DNA from 4 places in the Pantoea nemavictus genome. Region 3 is predicted to be linked to each of the others. Evidence: predicted binding sites of a transcription regulator. Region 3 holds the regulator's gene; each other region holds the start of a gene.
The links. Region 3 encodes LexA, which represses DNA repair genes until DNA is damaged. Its sites were predicted from a motif close to TNCTGTATGTACATACAGNA; they were not measured.

Region 1 (3,172 bases), 980 kb from region 3:
TTATCGGCATCCAGAATCGCCACCAGCGACACTTCCGGCATATCTAACCCTTCACGCAGCAAGTTAATGCCGACCAGCACATCAAATTCGCCGAGGCGCAAATCGCGGATGATCTCCATACGCTCTACGGTATCGATATCAGAGTGCAGATAGCGCACCTTCTCGCCGTGCTCTACCAGATATTCGGTGAGATCTTCCGCCATGCGCTTGGTCAGCACCGTAACCAGCACGCGCTCGTTAATCTCCACACGCTTGCGGATTTCTGACAGCAGATCGTCGACCTGCGTCGCCACCGGACGCACTTCGAGAATCGGATCGAGCAGGCCGGTTGGACGCACCAGCTGATCGATCACTTCGCTGCCCGATTTTTCCAGCTCGTAGTTGCCCGGTGTCGCCGAGACATAAATGGTTTGCGGCGCTGAAGCCTCAAACTCTTCAAACTTCATCGGGCGGTTATCCAGCGCCGACGGCAAGCGGAAGCCATACTCCACCAGCGTCTCTTTACGCGCCCGGTCGCCGCGATACATGCCGCCAATCTGCGGAATGGTCACGTGCGATTCATCGACCACCAGCAAACCATCTGCCGGTAAGTAATCAAACAGGGTCGGAGGCGGCTCGCCCGGTCCACGGCCAGAAAGATAGCGCGAGTAGTTTTCGATACCGGAGCAGTAACCCAGCTCGTTCATCATCTCTAAATCGAACTGGGTACGCTGAGAAATGCGCTGCTCTTCCAGCAGCTTATTGTTCTCCAGCAGCACCTTACGGCGATCCACCAGCTCAACTTTGATATCTTCCATCGCCTGCAGAATGCGCTCGCGCGGCGTCACGTAGTGCGTTTTGGGATAGACGGTAAAGCGTGGAATGACGGAGTCAATCTGGCCGGTGAGCGGATCGAACAGCGACAACCGCTCAACTTCTTCGTCAAATAGCTCAATACGCAGCGCAATATCGTCCGATTCGGCCGGAAACACATCAATCACTTCGCCACGTACGCGGAAAGTCCCGCGCTGGAAAGCCTGATCGTTGCGCGCATATTGCAGCTCCGCCAGTCGACGCAAAATGCTGCGCTGATCGATAATCATGCCGCGCGTTAAGTGCAGCATCATTTTTAAATAGAGGTCGGGATCGCCCAAACCGTAGATGGCAGAAACCGAGGCCACCACAATCACATCACGACGCTCGAGCAGCGCTTTGGTGGCCGAGAGACGCATCTGCTCAATGTGTTCATTCACCGACGCATCTTTCTCGATAAAGGTGTCAGAGCTCGGCACATAGGCTTCAGGCTGATAGTAATCGTAGTAAGAGACGAAAAACTCCACCGCGTTATCCGGGAAGAACTCCTTCATCTCGCCATACAGCTGCGCTGCCAGGGTTTTATTCGGCGCCAGCACCATGGTCGGCCGATTCAAGTCAGCTATCACGTTCGCCACGGTAAAGGTTTTACCTGAGCCGGTTACGCCCAACAGCGTTTGATGCGCGAGCCCATCCTCAAGGCCCTCTTCAAGGCGGCGAATGGCCTCAGGTTGATCGCCTGAAGGCTTGAAAGCGGAGTTGAGTTTAAAGGCTTTGCTCATGTTTTGGCGGTTCCAGCAGATGAAGTCGGCGGGCAGGCTGCTAATTCTACTCTGCTATGACGAATTTGCCAGAAAAAAATACTGGACATAATTACAGTAACCTTGCACGATTATGGCACGTGCCGATGATTTTCTTCAGTGCAATTTATGCGGCAAGCAGCAAGCTGTTGTTGCGCAATGTTATCCCCAAAGGGAGGACGCTTTTAACATTTGTCAATAGAGTGTCATTAAATTGCAGTCTGATGACAAGGCAGATAAATCGCATGCTTGATTTTAATTAACCTGCTGTTTTAATTAAATTTCACCTAAAAGCCCAGATTCTCATCATAATGTATGAAGGCCGCGAATTTACTCGCTTGCGCCCGGTTTTCAGTCGCTAATGCACAAGGTTATCCACAGTAATGGTGGATAAGTGAATCCAGCCCCGAGCCCATCAGCTGTGTATAATTTTCTCCCGCGTCTTTTTAAGGGCGAAAAAATTTATTTTCGTATTTATTTTTCTCCCATTGCGTGTCGCATTAACCTCCTCTTTTTGCCCATCAACGGGCGTTTCCGCGTAGAAAAACCCGCCGTTAAGGCCACTTATTTCTTCAGTGCGTGCTTTACGAACGATCAGATGCACCAGAAACGTTGAGTAGTCAGCACCGTCAAAGTGCAGTCGAATTTATTACCGTCTGGAATTGTTAAGCGTTACTCAACTTTTAAGCGCTTATTTGCTCGGTTTCAGACGATGACCCGCTTATATCTTTAACCTGGCCTGGGAATTGCAATGATTAGCGGTATGGAGTGACGAGTCCATATCGGCTATTGCCGACGACAATGGTGTCCATCAATCGTGCACGACTGTATGCCAGACGACACAGAGCGGGAGCATTCAGGCTAATAATCTGGAAGGAGTATGTCAGATGCTGAGTTTACGTTCGGTGAATCAGTTTTACGGTCAAAACCACATCCTATGGGATGTGGATCTCGATCTGCCACCCGGCACCTGCACGGGCGTGCTGGGCAGTCCAGGCATGGGCAAAACCACGTTAGTGAACTGCATCATGGGTCGTTTGCCGATTAACAGCGGTTCAATGACCTGGCAGGAGGATGGCTCCCCCCCGGAAGATTTGCTGCTGCAGCCCGCGGAACTGCGCGCCCGCACCGGCATTGGTTATGTGCCGCAAGGTCGGCATATCTTCTCGCAGATGAGCGTGGAGGATAACCTACTGATTGCCCTGATGGCGGCACAGGACGATCGCAGCCGCGCCATTCCTGAAATGGTGTTTGATCTGTTTCCTGCGCTCTATTCACTGCGCCATCAACGCAGCGGCGAGTTACCGATGGATCAGCAGCAACATCTGGCGCTGGCGCGCGCGCTGGTGCTGCAACCGAAGCTGGTGATTCTGGATGAGCCGACGGAAGGGATGTCGCCGTGGCTGGAGGAGGAGATGGGCAATCTGATTCGTCGGCTCAACCGGGAATATGGTTTGACGATTCTGCTGCTGGAGCAGCACGTATCCTTCGTTCGTCGCGTCGCCGACTACTTCCTGCTGCTGCATCGCGGACGCAACGTAGCGCACGGCAAAGTGGCGCAGCTGGATGACGTTACCGTG
Region 2 (3,172 bases), 1.2 Mb from region 3:
TCGATACCTTGCTAGGCTGCGGACTGGCATGGCTGGCTGTTGCGTTTGTCTGGCCAGATTGGCGCTTTCGTAAAATTACCGCCGTGGCCGATCGGACACTTGACGCCAATTGCCGCTATCTGGATGCGATCATGCTGCAATACCATCAAGGTAAAGATAATCGCCTCGATTATCGTGTGGCGCGTCGCGATGCGCACAATGCCGATGCTGAGCTCGCCTCCGTGGTGTCCAACATTAGTGGTGAGCTCAAGCTTCAACAACCACTACGTGAAAATGCGTTTCGGCTGTTATGCCTGAATCACTCCTTCCTCAGCTATATCTCTGCGCTAGGAGCGCATCGCGAGCGTCTGGCGGATAATAAGCTGCTTACTTTGCTAGATGATGCGGTCTGCTTCATTGAAGATGTGCTGCAGATCGAACGTGTCACAGATGCTCAAGCCACAGATATGCAGCACAAATTAATGATGCGCCTGAGCGAGATGAAAACCAGCCCAGATACACGCGCACCCCTTGTCATTCAACAATTGGGATTGTTGGTCGCATTAATGCCTGAGATTGCCCGGCTGCGCCGTACCCTTGTTAATCACTAACGCTGTAAATGCTCCGCCGCCGCATGCTGGCGGAGCGTTTTTAAATACCAGGCGTAGAGTTCCTCTCTAATTTCACTGGGCAGTGCTGCTTCGTGATGTCCTGATATCGCGCCTTCCAGCGCCAGCAGCGTTTTCAACCCAATATGCTTATTCAACGCTCGCAGTTTCAGCCAGCTTTGCCGCGATCCCGTTTCACAAAGTAGCCGCACTGAGCAGATCCCCACCTTATGCAGCATGAGCTCCAGTCGCAGGCTAAGATTGGGCAGATCTTTCAACCGCAGCGAGACAAGTCTTGTCGCGGCTTCATCCTGAGCAGCCCGAAGAGAGCTGGCCGATAACTGCAGTAATCGCTCAGAGTCTTGCCACAATTGCTTATCAACTTTGAAGTAGCTTAAGGTCACCGGCATGCCACGTTTTCGGTATACCAGGGGTTCGAGTGAACGCTGTGCGTTGTAGACGTGAAGCGCCTCGCTGGCTCGTAAATAGAGCGCATCCTCATTGATGTAGGCAAAGATCACCTTCTCAACAGTCAATGCATAACCACCGAACTGGGTTCGTGATTCGATTTTTCCTAATGCAGCTAACTGCGCTTTTGATTGTTCAACTACCGGGTTATTTCTTTTCATAACTCTCCCTTAATTTCATTCCATGGACGGGAAATTTCCTATAAAAGCTCTTTGATTCATCTGCTTAGAAGATATGAAAAACGATTTAGCTGTTCAATGAATAAAAGCGTGTGAAAGGAATCTTGTGCAGAAATTGCGAGGCGTTTTCAGAAATTGAGGTTGATCTTTATCCAGGAAGCCATTACTGTATATTCATACAGTTCATTACTGAGTGATTAAATTATGCGTACTCATTTCTTTGGCCCTGCTGATCGTTCTCATCGTTACGCTTCATCAAGTTTAGCGAAGCCTTCGCTGGGTGGAATCACTGAACTGCGTTCCAGCGAACAGCCTGGAATGATGCAACTTATGCTGCTGCCGGTGTTAAAACAGCTGAGCGAACAATCACGCTGGCAGTTATGGCTAACGCCAGCTCATAAACTGAACCGTAGCTGGATGCAGCAGTCGGGATTGCCGTTAGAAAAGAGTATGCACATCACTGAATCTGAGCGCTTTAATACGGTAGAAAGTATGGTGAAAGCATTGCGCACGGGTAATTATAGCGTGGTTCTAGCCTGGATTCCGTACGAATTGAGTGATGAAGAGCGCCTGGAATTGGAACAAGCAGCGGCCGAAGGTGAAGCGCTTGGTCTGATTTTGCGTCCTCAGGGACACCAATATGCCCTCTCCAGACAACCCAAAGCCGCAAAAATTCCGTCAGATTTGTTTCATTAAGTAAATTCCAGGAATTTTCTCAGCATTTTTTTTGCATAAGTTGCCGCTAAGCCACTGATTCTTTTCCCGCCAGCTATGACAATGGTTTAGCCGCTTTTTTCTTTTCTGATGGCGAAGATTTTGCCATGCGATTTGTTAAAATGTGTGTATAAATCCCTGTTTTTTTGCTGCACGGCGTCACATCATACTTGTAAGTTTCCAATCTCGTTGTAGACTTTAGCTCGCCAGGGTGCTCAATAACCTCCGTTTTTTCGGTAGAGTCAAAAGCGAGCGTTTAGACCCGGCGAAGGATTAACACAAAGAGCAACCTTTTTGCTCATTGCCTATTTGGATGATAACGAGGCGCAAAAATGAAAAAGACAGCTATCGCAATTGCAGTGGCACTGGCTGGCTTCGCTACCGTAGCGCAGGCCGCACCTAAAGATAACACCTGGTATACCGGTGCTAAACTGGGCTGGTCTCAGTATCACGATACTGGTTACTACGGTAACAATTACGTGAACAACGACGGTCCAACTCACGAATCTCAGCTGGGTGCTGGTGCGTTCATGGGTTATCAGGCTAACCCGTACCTGGGCTTCGAGCTGGGTTATGACTGGTTAGGCCGTATGCCTAACAAAGGCGACGTAGTAAACGGCGCATTCAAAGCACAAGGCGTTCAGCTGGCCGCTAAACTGAGCTACCCAATTGCTGACGACCTCGACGTCTACACCCGTCTGGGTGGTATGGTATGGCGTGCTGATTCTACTCAGTTCGACAGCCGTACTGGCAACCGTATCAGCGACCACGACACCGGCGTTTCTCCGCTGGCTGCTGTTGGTGTTGAATACGCACTGACCAAAAACTGGGCGACTCGCCTGGACTATCAGTGGGTTAACAACATCGGTGACGCAGGTACCGTTGGTGCACGTCCAGACAACAGCATGCTGAGCGTAGGCGTTTCTTACCGCTTCGGTCAGGATGAAGATGCAGCACCAGTTGTAGCTCCGGCTCCAGCTCCAGCTCCAGTTGTTGAAACCAAGCGTTTCACCCTGAAGTCTGACGTTCTGTTCACCTTCAACAAGGCAACTCTGAAGCCAGAAGGTCAGCAGGCTCTGGATCAGCTGTACAGCCAGCTGAGCTCAATGGATCCGAAAGACGGTTCTGTTGTAGTACTGGGCTTCACCGATCGCATCGGTTCAGAGCAGTACAACCAGAAACTGTCTGAGAAACGCGCTCAGTCTGTTGTCGATTACCTCGTAT
Region 3 (3,172 bases):
CCAGCTGACGCACGCGCTCGCCACCGTGGACGGTGATGCCCTGATAAAGGCGGCTCCACAGCCAGCCCATTACGCGGTCGGTCACTTTAATCGCTTCGTAAGAGAAGTTTGCCGCCACTTCTTCCATCATTTCGATGGCATTCTGCTGAGCTTTCTCATGCGAAATCTTTTTACTACGCGCTTCATCTTCGACTGCTTTTTCAATCGCTTTGGATTGCAACAGCTTATTGAAGAGGTCCTGACGCGCGGGCAGACGCGGTCCGACAGCGGCCAGGCGCTGGCGGGCAAAGTGAATGCGCGCGACACGTGCCAGTTTCTGCGCAATCGACTTGTCGGTGCCGTGTTCGGTCGCCATCTGGCGCAGCGATACGGTTTGCGAGAAGCGAACGAAGCTATCGCGGCCGTGCCACAAAATGGCGAAGAACTTCTGCACGCCATTCAGAATACGCAGATGCGGTGTCGCTTCTCCCTGAATTTCACGTCCCGGCGCACGACCAAACATCACCGCAACGGGTAACATCTGGACATCGAGCTGTGGGTTGCTGCGGTGCAAATCGAGATAGTCGTGGAATAGCTTTACTGATTCCGGATTCGCCACGAAATAGGGAATAACGCGCGGGCCATCGTGAATAAACACGTGGCGCGGTAGCAAGGTGCCATCGATCTCCAGTGGAGCCAGCGGATCGGGCAGATCATGTTTCAGACATTGCGCCCGTAGCGTGAGAAGGTCAGCCTTTGAATCATAAGGCAAAACATACATCACTGGACGTGTCGGATCGATCCCGTGTTCAGAGACGGGATCGGTCGGAATGACCTTACTTTTTACCAAAATAGAGAGTGGTAAATTCAATAATTTGTAATAGAGTTTACGCCAACCTGACATAGACAACTTAAAGCCTCTTGTTAGCAAAGCGCGGCAAGCATACCAGAAAGCGCAGCGAAGATCTGTGGCTCTGCCACCTCCCACTGCCACACATTGACGTCAAAATAGTTCAAGGGTTCCATAAACATGGCAAATAACGTCACCGGTCTAGTAAGAATAGTGAAAGCAGCCGGTTATTCCTGGCAGGGCTTGCGTGCCGCATGGCAGCATGAAGCCGCATTTCGCCAGGAGGCGATTGCCGCGCTGGTGGCTATTATCGTGGCCTGTTGGCTGGATGTTGATGCCATTTCCCGCGTGTTAATGATTGGTTCGGTGGTACTTATCATCATTGTTGAAATCCTTAATAGCGCCATCGAAGCGGTGGTAGACCGCATCGGTCAGGAGCAGCATCCGTTAGCCGGGCGTGCCAAAGATATGGGATCGGCTGCCGTGTTGCTGACTATCTTACTGGCTCTGTTTGTCTGGATCGCGCTGCTCTGGACGCATTTGAGATAGGGATTCCAGATTCATCAATGCGCTGATTTTTCCCTCTGTTACGGTTTTCATTTCGCGAATACCTGTATATACTCACAGCGACTGTATAAACAACCAGGGGGCGGGATGAAAGCGCTAACTGCAAGGCAGCAACAGGTCTATGACCTGATTCGCGACCATATTAACCAGACGGGCATGCCGCCAACGCGTGCGGAAATTGCTGCGCAACTGGGTTTTCGCTCGCCCAATGCTGCTGAAGAGCATCTGAAAGCGCTGGCGCGAAAAGGCGTTATTGAAATTGTTTCCGGCGCATCGCGCGGGATACGCCTGCTGATGGAAGAAGAGCCGAGCGAAGGTTTGCCATTAATTGGCCGCGTCGCTGCTGGCGAGCCGCTGCTGGCACAAGAGCACATTGAAGCGCACTATCAGGTTGATGCCAACCTGTTCAAACCCAGCGCCGATTTCCTGCTACGCGTTAGCGGTATGTCGATGAAAGATATCGGCATTATGGATGGCGATCTGTTAGCGGTGCATAAAACTCAGGAAGTGCGTAACGGCCAGGTTGTGGTGGCGCGCATTGATGATGAAGTCACCGTGAAACGCTGGAAAAAGCAGGGCGCGATTGTCCATCTTCTGCCGGAAAATAACGATTTCCAGCCGATTATCGTTGATACCCGCGAGCAGTCACTGACCGTTGAAGGTTTGGCTGTGGGAATTGTGCGCAACGGCGAATGGCTCTGATCAATTTCTGATCCTCCCCAACTGCGGCGGCGTATGCTGCGCTGACCGCAGTCTGCTATTTTATTTCTCTGTGACATTTTCTGCGGCACTGTCGGGCGCATTATCACGCTGATACCGCAAACAACGGAATGCGCTGATGCAGCTGTTTTCCCCTTCAGATAAAGCACTCTGGCGGCTGGCGCTGCCAATGATCCTCTCCAACATCACCGTTCCGCTGCTGGGCGTGGTGGATACTGCAGTCATTGGTCATCTTGATAGCCCCATTTATCTCGCTGGCGTCGCCGTGGGTACCACGGCAACCAGTTTCATCTTCATGCTTCTGCTGTTTTTGCGAATGAGCACCACCGGACTGACCGCGCAGGCTTTTGGTGCGAATGATAAAAGCGCACTGGCGCGCGCCTTGACGCAACCGCTGCTCATCGCTTTAGTCTTCGGACTCTTGTTTATGCTGTTGCGCACGCCAGTAAGCAGTTTGGCGGCAGCACTGATGGGCGGCAGTCCGGAAGTGCAGCAGCAGGCGAAAATATTTATTGAGATTCGCTGGCTGAGTGCGCCGGCCACCTTGGCTAATTTGGTGATTCTTGGCTGGCTGCTGGGCGTGCAGTATGCGCGTGCGCCGATGGTGTTATTGATCGTCGGTAATCTGGTGAACATCCTGCTCGACCTGCTGTTTGTCCTCAAGCTGCACTGGGGCGTGGCGGGAGCGGCGGCGGCTACGGCGTTGGCCGAATATGTCACGCTGGGTGTGGGTTTGTGGATGGTAGCGCGGGTACTTAAATTGCGCGGTATCCACTTCACGCTGCTAAAAAATAGCTGGCGCGGTGATGCGGCGCGGTTGTTTCGCCTCAATCGCGACATTATGTTGCGTTCCCTTATGCTGCAAATCTGCTTCGCGTCGCTCACCATTCTCGGTGCGCGCATTGGCCCGGATGTCGTGGCGGTCAATGCGGTGCTGCTAATGTTCCTTACCTTTACTGCCTACGCATTAGATGGCTTTGCCTATGCGGTTGAAGCCTGTTCCGGTGAAGCGGTCGGCGCTAAAGATCGCAGCCGGTTATTGCTGATCTGGCACGC
Region 4 (3,172 bases), 1.1 Mb from region 3:
GCAGCAGTATAACCGGCTGGACCGGAGCCCAGAATGAGCAGCTTACTGTGTTTGGCCGTACTCATGCGTTCCTCAATTTTTTCTGACAACATAGTTTTTGATTGTAGGGAAATTAACGCCGCAAAAAAAGGCTTCAGCAATTTTGTTAACAATCGCTGTAAGCGGCGTAGACGATGAGTACAGATTCTGCACGTGCGCTGCGCCAAAAGGGGGCAATGCTCGGCAAATAGTGGTGCAGCAGCATAAAAATTCTCATTTAAAAACAGCAACCCAGATCTCTATCTGGCATCTTGTACTGAATTTGGATGTTTTACTTTGACAATCGCCTGCGCTTTTGCGAAAACATTGGGAGAAGCAGAGAATATTTAGCGATTCAAAACAGAATTTCATTTCCGTTTTGGGCTTTTTAGCCGAATAAACTCAGCCTGACATTGGTAATGACGCATGATGTGGACAGACAACATGCGTCATACGGATGGTCGCATTTCTGCACAGGCTTATCGTCTTCACTTCAGTAAGGCCCTGAACAATGAGCGTTTTCAGGGTGTGGCAGGTAAAGGGAAGGAATTAAGAGAGACAATAATAATGGTAGACAATAAGAAACGCCCCGGAAAAGATTTAGATCGTATCGACAGAAATATTCTGAATGAACTGCAGAAAGACGGTCGAATTTCCAATGTCGAGCTTTCCAAACGTGTTGGATTATCGCCAACACCTTGTCTTGAGCGCGTACGTCGCCTTGAGCGTCAAGGTTTCATTCTGGGTTACACCGCGCAACTCAACCCGCATTATCTGGATGCTTCGCTGCTGGTATTCGTTGAGATTACTCTGAATCGTGGTGCGCCAGATGTGTTTGAGCAATTTAACGCCGCTGTGCAAAAACTTGAGGAAACTCAAGAATGTCACCTCGTTTCCGGTGACTTTGACTACCTGTTGAAAACCCGCGTACCGGATATGTCCGCTTATCGTAAGCTGCTGGGTGAAACCTTGCTGCGCCTGCCGGGCGTAAACGACACCCGTACTTACGTGGTGATGGAAGAGGTCAAACAGAGCAATCGTCTGGTGATCAAAACCCGGTAGTGCAGGGCAGGTGCAAAGCTTGCAGGATTTCGGTACACTCCTGTGAATTCATACAGGACCAGCGTCGGGCATGCCCGACGTTGTTGCCTTCTTAATTTACAGGCACCTGGAGAGTTCTCTTGAGCCAGGAATATACAGAAGATAAAGAAGTTTCGTTACAACCGCTGAGCAGTGGACGCCGTCTATTGGAAGCGTTGCTGATTCTCGTGGCCTTGTTCGCCGTCTATTTGATGGTGTCGCTGGTTAGTTTTAACCCTTCAGACCCAAGCTGGTCGCAAACCGCCTGGCACGAGCCTATCCATAATCTGGGTGGTAGCGTAGGTGCATGGCTGGCAGATACGCTATTGTTCATTTTTGGCGTGATGGCCTACGCCATTCCTCCCGTGATCATTGGTCTGTGTTGGATCACCTTCCGCCAGCGCGATCGTCAGGACTACATTGACTACTTTGCCGTGGGCTTGCGCCTGATTGGCGTATTAGCATTAGTCGTGACCACCTGCGGCCTTGCGGCGCTTAATGTTGATGATATCTGGTATTTTGCTTCCGGCGGCGTCATTGGCAGCCTGGTAAGCAATGCGATGGCGCCATGGTTTAGTTCTGCCGGCGGTACGCTGACGCTGCTGTGCGTTTGGGCGGCAGGAATCACGTTGTATACCGGTTGGTCCTGGTTAACCATTGCCGAGAAAATTGGTGGCGTGGTGATGGGCGTTCTAACTTTCGCCAGTAATCGTTCACGTCATGATGAGCCGTGGCAGGAAGATGAAGAATATGACGATGAGGAACACACTGATGATGTTCCGCCTCCGATTCATGCTGCGCAGTCTGTAAATGAAGACGATGACGTACTGTTGGCGAAACCACGCAAGGTAAGTGAATCGGTTACTGAAGAGTTGGGTGATGATCCGCTGTTGGCAAAAGCCAGTGCAGCAACCGCCGCTGCGATTGCTGTTACTACTCAAGCTGCACAACAAGCACCAGCTTTAGCGGCACCCGTCGCCAACGCACCCGCAGAACCTGTCGCAATGCCTCGTTCTGTGGAACCAGCGCCGGTATCGATTCCCGCTCCTCAGCCTGTCGCTGCGGCGCCAGAATCGATTCCACAATCCGCGACTCCGCTTTATCGCTTTGAAGTGCCGAATCAACCCGTGCCTTCACCGTTTTCGCCTGTCGATGATGATGAAGGTCCGAGTATGGGGAATTGGCAAGATGCCGATCCCTCTTCGGCATCATTCAATAGCGTAGCCGCTGCATCTCTGGCAACCGGGGCAGTAAAAGCCGCTGCTTCACCTGCTGCTTACTCGCCTGCTTTCGATATTGTGCCTGAACGTGATTACAACCCGCAGGTAAAACAGGGCATTGGCCCAGAGTTACCGCGGCCAAATAAAGTCAAATTACCAACGCGACGCGAGTTGGCCTCATACGGCATTAAGCTGCCTTCGCAGCGTATGGCCGAAGAGCAAGCTAAAGATGCGGAGCAACAGCAGCCGGAAATGACGGCATCCTTTAGCGCTCCTTCGCATGAGGATGATATTGAACTGCAGGAAGCGCAGTTGCGTGATGCTTTCGCGTCACAGCAGCAGAATCGCTACGGTGAAAGCTGGCAAGATGTTCGCGAGCCTGAAGATGAGGACGCACTGCAGCAGGCGCAACTTGCGCGTCAGTTCGCCGATCAACAGCAACAACGCTATAACGAACCTGAAGTTAAGGAGGCGCCGATATTCAATCTGGATACGACCTCTGCTTTCGACTTCTCACCAATGAAAGATTTGGTCGATGATAGCCCAAGTGAACCGCTGTTTACGCTTTCAGCAACGCCAGAGCCCGAAGAGCCTGAACAGCGGCAGGAACCGGCTGTTCCGCAGCCTTCGCCGCTGCCGTCGTTGAGTGCAGAGTCCAGTCCGTGGTCGTCACCGGAGCAGGAGGCCTATTCGGCGCCGCCGGCACCAGTGAAGCCCGCTGCGCCTGTCCAGGACAGCCTGTTCCACCCGTTCCTGGTTCGTCATGAACAGCCGCTGGAAAAACCTTCTACGCCACTGCCAACGCTGGATCTCCTGACGTCGCCACCGGCAGAAGAAGAACCCGTCGATATGTT

Region 1: the regulator LexA is predicted to act here: its motif matches at 1,654-1,673, upstream of uvrB (excinuclease ABC subunit UvrB).
Region 2: the regulator LexA is predicted to act here: its motif matches at 1,399-1,418, upstream of sulA (SOS-induced cell division inhibitor SulA).
Region 4: the regulator LexA is predicted to act here: its motif matches at 1,119-1,138, upstream of WH298_RS16475 (DNA translocase FtsK 4TM domain-containing protein).

What each region holds. Positions count from the first base shown of each region.
Region 1 covers NZ_JBBGZW010000001.1:3,429,113-3,432,284, reverse strand. Annotated here, with positions in the region: gene uvrB (excinuclease ABC subunit UvrB) at 1-1,574, opposite strand, end outside; gene WH298_RS15750 (ABC transporter ATP-binding protein) at 2,480-3,172, shown strand, end outside.
Region 2 covers NZ_JBBGZW010000001.1:3,658,949-3,662,120, reverse strand. Annotated here, with positions in the region: gene yccS (YccS family putative transporter) at 1-590, shown strand, start outside; gene WH298_RS16755 (TfoX/Sxy family DNA transformation protein) at 587-1,216, opposite strand; gene sulA (SOS-induced cell division inhibitor SulA) at 1,439-1,930, shown strand; gene ompA (porin OmpA) at 2,281-3,172, shown strand, end outside.
Region 3 covers NZ_JBBGZW010000001.1:2,453,169-2,456,340, forward strand. Annotated here, with positions in the region: gene plsB (glycerol-3-phosphate 1-O-acyltransferase PlsB) at 1-883, opposite strand, end outside; gene WH298_RS11185 (diacylglycerol kinase) at 1,010-1,378, shown strand; gene lexA (transcriptional repressor LexA) at 1,484-2,098, shown strand; gene dinF (MATE family efflux transporter DinF) at 2,235-3,172, shown strand, end outside.
Region 4 covers NZ_JBBGZW010000001.1:3,585,790-3,588,961, forward strand. Annotated here, with positions in the region: gene trxB (thioredoxin-disulfide reductase) at 1-65, opposite strand, end outside; gene lrp (leucine-responsive transcriptional regulator Lrp) at 586-1,080, shown strand; gene WH298_RS16475 (DNA translocase FtsK 4TM domain-containing protein) at 1,200-3,172, shown strand, end outside.